2 linked regions of the Glaciimonas sp. CA11.2 genome follow. The protein of the gene in region 2 interacts with the protein of the main gene of each other region in a pairwise test. Links are inferred from orthologs where the notes say so. Each region holds a gene or a part of one and is shown on either strand. Other genes may lie near its edges.

The links.
Region 1: the proteins of RGU75_RS08805 (region 2) and recJ interact in binary tests that used the Escherichia coli proteins (3 or more experiments, as listed by UniProt). The link is inferred for Glaciimonas sp. CA11.2 from one-to-one orthologs.

The regions. Positions count from the first base shown.
Region 1 is NZ_JAVIWL010000001.1:5,299,338-5,302,662, forward strand. The notes cover bases 146-3,145. They hold recJ (single-stranded-DNA-specific exonuclease RecJ), read left to right. Parts: upstream 146-796; coding sequence 797-2,494; downstream 2,495-3,145. Other genes in these bases: RGU75_RS22935 (hypothetical protein), read left to right, coding at 146-800; RGU75_RS22945 (TAXI family TRAP transporter solute-binding subunit), read left to right, coding at 2,695-3,145. Also shown: more of RGU75_RS22935, read left to right, coding at 1-145; more of RGU75_RS22945, read left to right, coding at 3,146-3,325. UniProt on the Escherichia coli protein: Single-stranded-DNA-specific exonuclease.
Region 2 is NZ_JAVIWL010000001.1:2,055,898-2,059,429, reverse strand. The notes cover bases 120-3,326. They hold RGU75_RS08805 (DNA topoisomerase III), read right to left. Parts: upstream 3,014-3,326; coding sequence 320-3,013; downstream 120-319. Other genes in these bases: RGU75_RS08810 (GspH/FimT family pseudopilin), read left to right, coding at 120-199. Also shown: more of RGU75_RS08810, read left to right, coding at 1-119; RGU75_RS08800 (DUF494 domain-containing protein), read right to left, coding at 3,393-3,532.

The sequences.
Region 1 (3,325 bases), 3.2 Mb from region 2 along the record:
ACCCGGCCCACATTCACATTGCGCGCGACCATCTGGTATTGACCGATATTCGACAGGTAAGCCTGTCCGAAAAGGATTCTCGCGCATTATTTGAAGAGGCTAAATCCCTTTTCGATGGCGAGAACCGCATCTTGCTGTATGGCGATGCCAATACATGGTTTATGCGCGCCGATGACTGGCAGCAATTAAATACCTCAACACCGGATGCGGCATGCGGCCATAACGTCGATATCTGGATGCCGCACGGAGAAGGTGCACGCCCGTGGCGCAAATTGCAAAATGAAGTACAAATGCAATGGTTTGAAAACAGCGTCAACGAACAACGCGCTGCAACGCGTCAGCAAGCTGTGAATGCCTTATGGATGTGGGGCGGCGCCAGCGCACAGCCCGTTGATGGGTCAAGCGCCTTACCTTTTTATAGCCACACCTTTAATTTGCACGGTTGGTCGCGCGCTTTTGGGCAAGATAGCCAGCCTAACGCCAACGTGATGGGCGATGCGGAAAAGCTTATCGCCACTAGCGGCGAGCGTGGCCTGCTGTTACTGGATGATTTAATCGCTCCTGCGCTGACCGGCGAATGGTCAGAATGGATACAGGCATTTCAAGCGATGGAACGTGACTGGTTTGCCCCGCTCTTAAACGCCGTGCAACAAGGCAAACTGAAACAATTGACACTCACATTTACCGACAATACCCGGATCACCGAATTGACCACCACGCCTCTCTCCCTTAAAAAATTCTGGATAAAGCCTTCGTTGAACGAGGCCTTCACCACGACTGCGGAAGAGCCAGTGCAATGACGCGCATCACTACTCGGCCCTATCCATTTCGCGACTCCGAGCGCTTACGTCAAAGTGGCGTTCATCCAGTCCTGGCCCGCGTCTATGCGGCACGCGGTCTGCTCGACGTAAAAGAACTTGAAAGCGAATTAAGCTCTTTGATTGCACCGAGCGGGTTGTTGCATATTGGTGACGCCGCCATCTTTTTAGCTGATTCCATTGCAGCGAAAAAGAAAATGGTCATCGTTGCCGACTACGACTGCGATGGCGCGACCGCCTGTGCGGTCGGTCTGCGCGGATTGCGGTTGCTGGGTGCCAACGTCGACTTCATCGTGCCGAATCGTTTTGAATACGGCTACGGCCTGACGCCGGAAATCGTTGAACTGACTGCACGAGAAAAGTCGCCTGACATTATCGTCACCGTCGACAACGGTATCGCCAGCATTGATGGCGTGGCCGAAGCCAATCGGCGTGGCATCGAAGTTGTCGTCACCGATCATCACTTGCCTGCCGATACATTACCCGCAGCACGCGTGATCGTGAATCCAAATCAGCCCGAATGTGGTTTCCCCAGCAAAAATCTGGCAGGCGTCGGCGTGATGTTTTATGTGTTGCTGGCGTTGCGCGCAGAGATGCGCAAGCGTGGCATATTCGATGCACAAACCCAGCCTAAACTAGATGTGTTGCTCGATCTGGTTGCACTTGGTACCGTTGCCGACGTCGTTAAACTGGATGCAAATAATCGGATTCTGGTCGCCCAAGGTTTAAAACGGATGCGTGCAGGCAGAATGCACCCCGGGATTGCCGCCCTATTTCGGGCCGCAGGACGTGAGGCGCGCCGCGCCACGCCGTTCGATCTCGGATTTGCCGTGGGTCCACGCCTGAACGCTGCAGGACGATTGGCCGATATGGCGCTAGGCATCGAATGCCTGACCACCGACGATGAAGGCCGCGCCTGGGTCATTGCCCAACAACTCGATACCATCAATAAAGAACGTCGAGAAATCGAAGCTGGAATGCAAGACACCGCACTCGCATTACTCGATAATTTCAGTCCGGCTGACAGTAATACGATCAGTGTATTTGATGCTTCGTGGCATCAAGGTGTCATCGGGATTGTTGCCTCGCGACTAAAAGATAAATTTTTTCGACCAACTATCACCTTTGCCCCTGGCAGCGATGGCATGATCAAAGGCTCAGGCAGATCGATCCCCGGTTTCCATTTGCGCGACGCGCTGGATCTGGTATCTAAGCATGCCCCAAGTCTGATTGAAAAATTCGGTGGTCACGCCATGGCTGCCGGATTAACAATACGTGCGGATGCATTCGAGACCTTCTCAGCAGCGTTCGAAAAAGTCGGCAGCGCTTGGCTCGGCAAACATCAACTTGAACGAATCATCGAAACCGATGGCCCTTTAGAAGACGCCTATTACACCACGCAATTCATCGAGCAGATGGAAGGCCAGGTGTGGGGCCAAGGCTTTGCACCACCGGTATTCTGCGACGAATTCAAGGTCATCAGCCAGCGTATTCTCAAAGAGAAACATTTAAAACTCTTGTTAGAAAGAAATGGCACACGATACGATGCAATCTGGTTTGGGCACACCGACGCACTCGGTGGCAAAGCCAAGGTAGCCTTCCGTCTTGATGCCAATGAATACAACGGCGTTACCAAAGTACAATTAATGGTGGAGCATGCGGAGGCGCTTACTTAATAGCTTACTTAGTAGATAGTCGATCTGTCGACATTTAGCCGGTTCGAACTTTGGATAAAAACCTCTGTTAATATCATGGCAATTCTGGGGATTACCGCTGCGCTTCTATCACACAGTTAGCTGCGGTGATTTTTCGTTAGCTGGTAAGGCTAGTCAGGCCAGCGACAGTGTTTTGATACTAACGGACCAAATCACATCCTATGCCCCGTACACGCCCGCCACTCCACCGCATTCAAAAACCGTTGATGACGAGTAGCCGGTTGCGGTTCATTATCATCGGCAGTGTCGTGTTACTGGCTGGCTTAGTCTGGCTTGCAATTGCCATTGTGCAGCCAGCGGTTCAACGCACCATCGTGATCACCACCGGTGCAGATGGCGGCATTTATCGTGGTTTTGCCGAGCGCTATGCCAAAATTTTAAAACGTGAAGGAATTACGCTTGATATACGCAGTTCATCCGGAGCTGTAGAAAATTTTGATCGGTTGAAGAACCCCGATAGCGCATATGAAGTAGGCTTGATTCAGTCTGGTATTGGTGACGCTAACCGCGCGCCAAATCTACAAACGATTGCCGCCGTATCCTACGAGCCGATCTGGGTCTTTTACCAGGCATCCACCACCATTGAGCGTTTATCCCAACTGCAGGGGAAGCGGGTCTCCATCGGCGTTCCCGGCAGCGGGTTACGTATCGTGGCGGCTGATCTGCTAAAGCAAAATGGGCTTAACAAACAAAACACCAAGCTACAAGAACTGGGTTCGGCTAAAGCGTATGAGGCATTAAAAAACGGTACACTCGATGCCGCTTTCTTCATAGGACGACCAGATTCCGAAA
Region 2 (3,532 bases):
CAATAGCATGACCACAATTACCGGCTCACACTCATATGTGGTATATAGCGCGACAGGCGCCCTTTCGGCCTCATACCGCTATACATTGTTTAATGTTCTATTCAGCCCCGGCACCAAATTTGCGCGACGCGTATGTATTTCGGTTACTGGGCTCGCACGAGTCGTCCGCAAAACAGGCGCTGCCGATCCTGTTTGCTAATAGCTAAACGCAGCAGCGCCAGAAGAAAACGCCTTAACAAAAAGCCGCCAGCGTTGCCACTGACGGCTTTTTGTAATGCTATCGCATCGATAATCGCGACCTAACTACATGTTAGTGCAATTATGCCGCTTTGGCTTTTGCGATCACGCGCTTCACCACTGCTTTTTTAACTGCTGGTTTCTTGGCGACGGCCTTCTTCACGGCAGCCGCTTTCACCACAGTTTTCTTTACGACGACTTTTTTGGCCGCGGTTTTGACCACTGCGACGTCTGCTGTATCAGCATCTGCGTCACCATCAACGACTGCCGCTTTGGCCTTCCCTTTAGCCGGTGCTTTTGGCTTCCGTTCTTCAAACTCAAAACTGACCTTGCCGTCCTTGCCTTTGACCAGAAATGCCTTGAATGGCCTACGTGTGCGTTGGGAAACAAAGCCCGGCAACAAATCGGTCTTTCCTTCATTGAGCAACTTCGCCATTTGCTCGGGCAAGATTTCTTGCTGCAAGATGATGCGGCCGCTGCGGAAATCACATTCTTTCGGCTTGGCGACGCTCTTCTCGCAAACGTACGCAAGACCCAGTTCAAATACGCCGTTGCCACATTTTGGGCATGGTCCTACGGGCGTTTGACCGGTGAAATCAACGCCTTCACCGTTTTCGCCTGCCTCGTCGTTTTGACCGAAATCAAACTCAAGTTTTGAGTTCTTGATCTCTTCATCGCGACTGATTTTGAGGATGGCCGCAAACGGACGTCCCATCTTGGAGCGGAAACCTTGTAACGGGCCGATAGTCCGATTGATCAGCAACTCTTCGACTTCTGCAATTTCAAATTGGCGGCTTCCCGGCGTTTTGCTCATTGAGAATTCGCATTTTGTACAAGCAAACCGACGATAATTTTCTTTGACTACAGCGCCACAATTTGGACACGGCGCAACCAATGTTGCGTAGTCGCCAGGGATCGTGTCGTTGTCGTATTCTTTGGCGCGCTTGACGATGGTTTGGGTCATCTGGGCAATTTCACGCATGAACTCTTCGCGCGTGATTTTGCCTTTTTCCATCTGCGATAGCTTATGCTCCCATTCGCCGGTCAACTCAGGCTCGGTTAATTCGTCAACACCCAGGCCATGCAAGAGCGTCATTAACTGGAACGCTTTGGCGGTCGGAATTAACTCACGGCCTTCACGCAGCATGTAGCGTTCAAAGATCAAACCCTCGATAGTGGCCGCGCGCGTGGCTGGCGTGCCCAGACCTTTACCGGCCATGGCTTCGCGCAGTTCACCATCATCAACCAGCTTGCCAGCACCTTCCATCGCGGACAGCAGCGTGGCTTCCGTATAGCGCGCTGGCGGTTTGGTGACTAATCCGTTGGCTGTGACTTTGTCGGTCTTGACCTTCTCGCCGCTGGCCACGGCAACTAATGTGCCGCTGTTTTCTGCATCTTTTTCGTCCGCGACTTCCTTGCCATAAATCGCCAGCCATCCCGGATTGATCATGACCTTGCCTTCAGTCTTGAACTGATAACCGGAAACTTCCGTAAAGCGTGTAGTCACCTGAAATTCAGCGGCAGGGAAAAACACCGCCATGAAGCGCCGGGTGACCAGATCGTACAATTTTTGCTCAGGCTCGGACAGATTCTTCGGTGCCTGCGTAGTCGGAATGATCGCAAAGTGATCACTGATCTTGCTATTGTCGAAAATACGCTTGTTCGGCTTGACCCAACCTTTGTTGAGAATCTGCGCGGCGAACTGTTGATAGTTGTTGTTCTCCGACACGGTTTCCAGCGTTTCTTTGACCGTGCTCAGATAATCTTCCGGCAAATGGCGCGAATCGGTACGCGGATACGTCAGGACTTTGTGGCGCTCATATAAAGACTGTGCAAGACCGAGCGTATTTTTTGCGGAGAATCCAAAGCGCGAGTTAGCCTCACGCTGCAAACTGGTCAGGTCGAATAATCCCGGCGCCATTTGCGTGGTTGGCTTGGATTCTTCGGTGACGTTGCCCATCTTGTTGCGGCAAGCCGCAACAATCGATTCTGCGGCAGCCAGACTCCACAAACGCTCGGCGCGTTTTTCGGGATCATTCTCGGTTTTTTTGTGTTGCGTATCGAGCCAGCGACCTTCATAAATACCGGCGGCGCAGATAAACTCTGCCCGCACTTCCCAGAAGTCACGCGGAACGAATTTTTTAATCTTCTCTTCGCGCTCGACCACGATCGAGAGTGTCGGCGTTTGTACGCGACCAACGGTGGTCAGATAAAAACCACCCTCTTTCGAGTTAAACGCGGTCATTGCGCGGGTACCGTTGATACCGATCAGCCAGTCAGCTTCACTGCGGCAACGGGCGGCGTCGGCCAATGGCAACATATCTTCATCGGCACGCAAATTGGCGAAACCATCGCGGATAGCGCCCGGCGTCATTGACTGCAACCAAAGGCGTTTGACCGGCTGTTTGGCTTTGGCGTGTTGCGCAATCAGGCGGAAAATCAGTTCGCCTTCACGTCCGGCATCGCAGGCATTGATCAGTGCGGTGACGTCTTTACGCTTGATCAGCTTGTTGAGTACTTTTAATCTGGCTTCGGTCTTGGCGATCGGATTCAACGCGAAATACGGCGGAATCATCGGTAAATGGGTAAAGGTCCACTTTCCGCGTTTGACATCGAACTCTTCAGGTACGGCGATTTCCAGCAGGTGACCGACAGCTGATGACAGCACGTATTCGTCGGACTCAAAGTACTCATCGTGCTTGGTAAAGCCGCCAAGCGTCTTCGCGATATCGTTCGCGACAGAAGGTTTCTCGGCGATGATGAGGGTCTTGCTCATAAATATGGTCTCGAAAGTGGCGCGCTTTCCCATCAAATGAGTTGGCGCATGTTACAGCTAAATACTCGTTTAACTAGTCGGTGAAATGCAGAACTTAATCATTGCTACGTTGGTACGACCGGGCTAAAACAATTGGGTTGAATCGGCCGGATTGAAACAGCTGGGTCGGAACAACTCGGTCCAAACAACTGCGAAATACAGCGTTATCGAAAGGAGTTATTAGCTTACCAAAAGGCAACTCTCGCACACTATAACAGCCAACATAGAATACGGCAGTGATTAAGCGGCCAATGATAAGCGGGTTATTGGGAATATCGCAAGCCCGGCAAGCGCTGCCGTTGCTTACAATTAATGGTCGAAGAAGCCTGCGCTGCCAATTCTAATGCAACAGGCGCGGTTCCGGGTCTTCATCGTCGTCAAGAAACAACTCATCAAACATCAATCCGTCCGGCTCTTTGCCTTGGCTCCACAACACCATCAACACGATTACTTTAAGCTTATCGAGTGATATTAGCGATT